One region of the Paraglaciecola sp. 25GB23A genome, then DNA from elsewhere that is predicted to be linked to it. Evidence: predicted binding sites of a transcription regulator. Region 1 holds the regulator's gene; the other holds the start of a gene.
The links. Region 1 encodes FliA, which starts transcription of late flagellar genes. Its sites were predicted from a motif close to CTAAAGNTNNNNNNNNNNNNGCCGATA; they were not measured.
Positions count from the first base shown of each region.

Region 1 (3,421 bases):
TACTTGAAAAACAATCAAAAGTAGCCGTGAGTTCAGAGCAGAAGGTCGTGAGTCCTGTGCCAAAAGAGGCGACTAAAACCGAAGCTGTCGCGGCTAAATCGACAAATACATCAGATAGTTCAGCCCTTGCTGAAATGCGTTCTGAGCTAAGTTCACTACGCAATATTTTGCAATATCAAATCTCGGGTTTATTGCAGCAAGATAAAAATCGTAAACATCCTTTACATGCTTATTTAGTGTCAAAATTAGAGCAAATGGGCATATCAACGTCGCTAGCTGAAGAAGTGGTGGCATATGCACCAGAAAAAGCAGATGAACGAGAAGCTTGGGTGTTTTTATTGAAGTTAATAGCAAACCGCTTACAAACTAAACCCGATGATATACTCAGTCATGGTGGCGTTATTGCATTAATGGGGCCGACAGGTAATGGCAAAACTACAACAATAGCCAAACTCGCCGCCCAAGGCGCACAAAAATATGGTGCTGACCAAGTTGCAGTGATTACACTGGACAATTACCGGATCGCTGCTTTCGAGCAAATCGCTACTTATGGCCGTATCATCGGTTGTGTGGTAAAAAAAGCTCAAACCAGTGAAGAATTAGCAGATTTATTGTTTCAATATAGGAATAAGCGGTTAGTATTAATTGACACTGCGGGCTTTGGTCAAAGAGATGTTAGATTAATCAAACAGTTAGATACCTTAAATAGTGATGTATGTGCTAATATCAAAAAATTCTTGGTATTGCAGGCAAATTGCCAATATCAAGTCATTCAGCAAAGCATAAAAGTCTACAAACAAGTGGGGCTACAAGGGTGTATTTTGACTAAACTTGATGAGTGCTACAGTTTAGGTGAAGCGATAAGTGCGGTTATTGAGCATAAGTTGCCAGTATGTTATTTAACAAATGGACAACGAGTTCCAGAAGATTTACAACTAGCAGACACAAAATTTTTAATAACCAGTGCTGCGAAGCTTTATAAAAAATATGGTTTAATTCATACTACGGAAAATGAAGCTTACAAAGCAGTAGCAGTATGATTGAGGATCAAGCGAGTAGCTTAAGAAGAATGAATCAATCTAGATTAATTAAAGTAATAGCGGTGACTGGTGGTAAAGGTGGCGTAGGTAAAACTAACGTCACTTTAAACACGGCTATTTCATTGGCGCAGCAAGGCAAACGTGTCATGGTGCTTGATGCTGACTTAGGCTTAGCCAACGTCGATGTATTACTTGGCCTACGAGTTGAGAAAAATCTATCTCATGTCTTATCGGGTGAATGCACACTTGACGAAGTCTTAGTTGAGGGGCCATATGGAATAAAGATTGCCCCGGCTTCTTCTGGAAGCCAATCTATGACTGAACTGACACCAACTGAACATGCAGGACTTATTCGTGCATTTAGTGAGTTGCAGTCACAAATTGATGTGTTAATAGTTGATACTGCGGCCGGCATTTCCGATATGGTACTGAGCTTCTCAAAGGCGTCACAAGATATTATTATGGTGGTTTGTGATGAACCCACCTCGTTAACCGATGCCTATGCTTTAATCAAAATATTAAACAAAGAGCATGGAGTATTTCGCTTTAAAATAGTAGCGAATATGGTTCGAACACCTCGGGAAGGGGATGAATTGTTTGCCAAGTTGAGTAAGGTGACTGACCGCTTCCTCGATGTAGCACTTGAATTAGTTGCCGTTATTCCTTTTGATGAAAATGTCAGAAAGGCAGTCAGAAAACAGAAAGCGATTGTCGATGCTTTTCCAACTTCTCCAGCATCGATGGCGATTAGAAAATTAGCGAGAAAAGCAATTGATTGGCCAATACCGTCGCAGCCAGGTGGCCATTTGGAGTTTTTCTTAGAGCAGTTAGTCAGCAAAAAAGCAGTAGGCGATAATCGGTGAATAGTAAAGCCTCAGCTTACCAACAGATGACTGATAAGAATGAACTTGTTGAACGTCATGCTCCTTTGGTTAAGCGTATTGCCCATCATTTGTTAGCAAGGCTACCTGCTAGTGTGTTAGTAGACGATTTAATTCAAGCTGGCATGATCGGTTTACTTGAAGCATCAAGAAATTTTGATGGTAGTAAAGGGGCGAGTTTTGAAACGTTTGCCGGTATTCGTATCAGAGGCTCCATGCTAGATGAGATACGGAAAGGCGATTGGACACCTCGTTCAGTGCATAAAAATGGACGTGCTATTACTCAAGCTATTCGTGAAGTAGAGCGAGAGACTGGCCGGGATGCCAGAGATGTCGATGTTGCCGAAAAACTGCAAGTTAATATTGTAGATTATCATCAAATGTTACTTGAAGTGAATTCAGGTAAACTGATTGGTATTGAAGATTTGGGTGTCACAGAAGACGTTGTTACAACAGAACAAACAAAGGGGTCTGACGTGCCCTTTGAAGATTTGTTACAAGGTTCATTTCAAAAAGCACTCGCTCATGCTATTACTACCTTACCTGAACGAGAGGCGATTGTATTGTCACTCTATTACGATGAAGAATTAAATTTGCGTGAAATAGGTGAAGTACTGGATGTTAGTGAATCAAGAGTAAGTCAAATACATAGTCAAGCCATGCTTAAACTTAAAGTTCGCATGCAAGCTTGGCACAATAACGATAATTAAATTTGCATTGAAGATGGGTATGAACCCTTACCGGAGGTAGTTTTGGATAAGAATATGAAGATTCTTGTTGTTGATGATTTCTCAACAATGCGTCGGATTATCAAGAACTTACTTAAAGATCTTGGCTTTACGAATATACAAGAAGCAGATGACGGAAGTACTGCTTTACCGATGTTACAACAAGGTGACTTTGATTTTGTGGTTACAGACTGGAACATGCCCGGAATGCAAGGTATAGATTTGCTCAGAGCGATTAGAGCAAATCCAAACTTAAAACATATTCCGGTGCTTATGGTAACCGCAGAAGCCAAGAAAGAGCAGATTGTGGCAGCAGCCCAAGCTGGTGTGAATGGCTATGTCATCAAACCATTTACTGCGGCAACGCTCAAAGAGAAGCTGGCGAAAATTTTCGAACGCTTAGGTTGAATTCAGAAAACCCCGATATAGAGGAATTGCTGTATGAAAACCGAAAGCCCGCCGCCTATTTCTTTGCAAGAAGCGAGAAAACTGGTTGAGTTATTGGAGCAAGGAGATAACAAAGGTGCCAATGAGCTCCTTGAATCTATTGGTGTTCAAGACTCAGTAGAGTTATTTGCCGAAGTCGGAAAACTGACGCGTCAATTACATGACTCACTAAATAATTTCCAATTAGATCCGCGTATTGTCAATTTGACAACGGAAGAGATTCCCGATGCTCAGGCTCGATTAACTTATGTTATTCAGTCAACCGAAGATGCTGCCAATAAAACCATGGATTTGGTTGATTCTTGTATGCCCATAGCGGAAAAAT
Region 1 covers NZ_JBDYKM010000001.1:750,788-754,208, forward strand. Annotated here, with positions in the region: gene flhF (flagellar biosynthesis protein FlhF) at 1-1,040, shown strand, start outside; gene ABKW31_RS03295 (MinD/ParA family protein) at 1,037-1,903, shown strand; gene ABKW31_RS03300 (RNA polymerase sigma factor FliA) at 1,900-2,631, shown strand; gene cheY (chemotaxis response regulator CheY) at 2,674-3,057, shown strand; gene ABKW31_RS03310 (protein phosphatase CheZ) at 3,091-3,421, shown strand, end outside.

Region 2 (3,421 bases), on a different contig from region 1:
TTGCTCACCACGTTGTTTTTGCCTACCACCCGCAGAGTCTTCGTTACCCGCCTGAAATTCTAACATCTGTTGGGTCATTTCAATGGTTTGCTGTTGAATGGTATCAATTGGCGTAGGATCAGGCCGTCCTGGACGAAACTCCATAGCAATAACACTGGTACCCTTAGGAATATCTTTCACTTCTATTTTGTTTTGTACACCAAAGGCAAACTTCATCGAACCGGCAATTTGTTTGAACTTAAGTACATCCATTTCAGAAAATGACAATAGCAGTACAAAAAAGCACATCAACAACGACATCAAGTCAGCAAATGTGCCCATCCACGCAGGAAGACCTTCTGGTGGACACTTTGGACATTCTTGTTCGTCAGACATGACTATTCAGTATCCGCGGCTTTACCGCGTTTGCTGGCGGCTAAATAGCTTTTAAGAATACCTTCAATAACCCGTGGATTTTGGCCATCAGCAATACCGATGATGCCATCTAAGACTAGACTCTGATTTAACTTTTCTTCGTCCGCACGGTTGCCTAATTTTATTGCGATAGGAATACAAATTAAGTTGGCTAACATGGCACCGTATAACGTAGTTAACAGGGCAACGGCCATGGCTGGGCCGATTGATTTCGGATCATCCATGTTAGACAACATCGCCACCAACCCAACCAGTGTACCGATCATGCCCATTGCTGGTGCTACATCGCCTAGGCCTTTAAAAATAGTTTTACCAAACTCATGGCGTTCAGATGTCATACTAATATCTTTCGATAGGGTGGCTCTGACTACATCAACATCATGACCATCAACCAGCATGTCTACCCCTTTTTGCATAAACGGGTTAGCAATTTCAGCTTCCTCTAAGGCCAAAAAGCCACCTTTTCGGGCCGCATCAGCCATTTCAACAATTTTTTCTATTTGTGATTCTGGGGTGTCAATTTTAAACATAAAGGCTTTGCCAGCAATTTTACCCGCGCCAAAAAATTGCCCCAGTGTATATTGCGATAACACCACAAAAAGACTGCCACAAAATACAATTAATATTGATGGCACGTTAACAAACATAGCGATATCGCCGCCTTGTATCATCGCCATAATGACAAAGCCGATCGATCCTAGCATGCCGATTAGAGTTGCTAAATCCACTATCTACTCCCACCTATTACTGATATTACTGTATTCAAAAGAACCATTAACCTCAGTGTGCCGTATTAAAAGCCTAGTTTGCAATGAATTGTTGCAACTATAGACACAAACTACCAAGATAAAATTTCTACCATATTTCAGTATTTTATCGACCTACTTTGAATATTCTATAGCTGCAATTTTAGCATTATGTCAAAGTGGTAATAAATCTAGCGCTTTTAGGCCCTGTACCTAGGGGAAAAGTGTTTGACGCCTTTTTTGAGCTCAGGTATGGTGCGCTCAACTTGGCACTTAGGCCAACTTAATTGAAGATATTATGAGCACGCGTAAAAAAACTGAAACCTTATCCTTTGAACAATCGATGCAAGAGCTTGAAACCATTGTCAGTAAGATGGAACAAGGTGAATTGCCTCTCGAAGAAGCCTTGCAAAATTTTGAACGTGGTATTCAATTAGCACGACTTAGCCAACAAAAATTGAAAGATGCTGAACAAAAAGTGCAAATTTTGATGAATCAACATGGCCAAGCCAGTTTACTTGACTTTGATAGTCCACTATCCGACAAAGAATGATACTCAGCGAATATCAACAGGATGTGCGAGAAACAGTCGACCACTATTTGGTGCAATTGATCGACGGTTTGCCTAATCATGCTGAAACATTAAAACAAGCTATGCGTTACACATTATTAATTGGTGGTAAACGCATGCGACCGTTTTTAGTCTTTGCTACCGGTGAAATGTTGGGTATTGCCAAACAAGATTTAATCGGTCCAGCGAGTGCTATCGAAGCAATACACGCCTATTCTTTAGTCCATGATGATTTGCCTGCCATGGATGACGATGAGTTGCGCCGCGGCCACCCAACTTGTCATATAAAATTTGATGAAGCTACCGCCATTTTAGCTGGGGACGCCTTGCAAACCCTAGCATTTGAAATTTTGTGTGACTGTGAATTAAGTCCATCTTTACAAAATAAACGCATCGAATTAGTCAAAATATTAAGTCAGTCGGCAGGTTATTTGGGCATGTGTGGAGGTCAAGCTATGGACTTAGCGGCCACCAATCACCTGATTGATCAAAGTCAACTAGAAGCCTTACATAGTAAAAAGACTGGCGCCTTAATTAATGCTTGTGTTGCTATGGCTGTCAGCTTAGCTGAGGATACCACTCCCCAAATTCGCCAAATACTAGCGCAATATTCCGCAATAATTGGCTTAGCTTTCCAAGTACAAGATGACATCTTAGACGTCATTAGTGACTCAGTAACGCTAGGAAAACCGCAGGGTTCAGACCAAGCACTGAATAAAAGCACATATCCTGCGTTGCTCGGACTAGGGCAAGCACAAACTTATCTCAGTGAATTACATCAACAAGCGCTTCAAGCTTTGCACGCTTTACCCTACAATACAGCCATGTTGGAATCTTTTACCGATTTCATCATTCAGCGTAAATACTGATAGAAAAACCAGACATGCACTTATTTGCATGAAAAATAATAACCAGATAGTTGACTAGCCATACATGACCCTAGATCTTGCAAACTACCCGATATTGGCCCAAGCCAATACACCTGATGAGCTTCGCGCTTTGCCACAAGAAAAGTTGCTTCAATTGGCTGCCGAATTGCGGCAGTATTTGCTCACTTGTGTTAGTCAAAGCAGTGGCCATTTCGCCTCTGGTCTAGGTACAGTCGAACTTACTGTCGCCTTACATTATGTCTATAATACCCCTTTCGATCGTCTCCTTTGGGATGTGGGTCATCAAGCGTATCCGCATAAAATATTGACAGGTAGACGAGATCGTATGCCCACCATTCGGCAAAAAGGCGGTTTACATCCATTTCCTTGGCCGCCAGAGAGCGAATACGATACCTTTGCCGTAGGTCACTCATCTACCTCCATCAGTGCAGCGCTTGGTATGGCTGTTGCCGCTGAAAAAGAAAACAAAGGTCGCAAAATAGTTGCGGTCATCGGTGATGGTGCTATGACAGCCGGTATGGCTTTTGAAGCACTTAACCATGGTGGTGATATCGATAAAGACTTGCTTGTGATACTGAATGACAATGAAATGTCGATTTCAGAAAATGTCGGGGCATTAAATAGTCATTTAGCTCGTTTGTTAACGGGTAGCTTGTTCAATTCGATTCGTGACGGAGGTAAAAAACTTCTGAGTTCTGTGCCGCCGATTAAAGAATTCGCGAGCCGTGCGGAAGAGCATATTAAAGGCATGGTCGTACCCGGCACCATATTTGAAGAGCTTGGATTTAATTATATTGGAC
Region 2 covers NZ_JBDYKM010000021.1:44,940-48,360, reverse strand. Annotated here, with positions in the region: gene ABKW31_RS18840 (flagellar motor protein MotB) at 1-375, opposite strand, end outside; gene pomA (flagellar motor protein PomA) at 378-1,142, opposite strand; gene xseB (exodeoxyribonuclease VII small subunit) at 1,459-1,713, shown strand; gene ispA ((2E,6E)-farnesyl diphosphate synthase) at 1,710-2,600, shown strand; gene dxs (1-deoxy-D-xylulose-5-phosphate synthase) at 2,665-3,421, shown strand, end outside.
Region 2: a site for FliA is predicted at 1,289-1,315, ahead of pomA (flagellar motor protein PomA). Genes of this name have one in related genera too.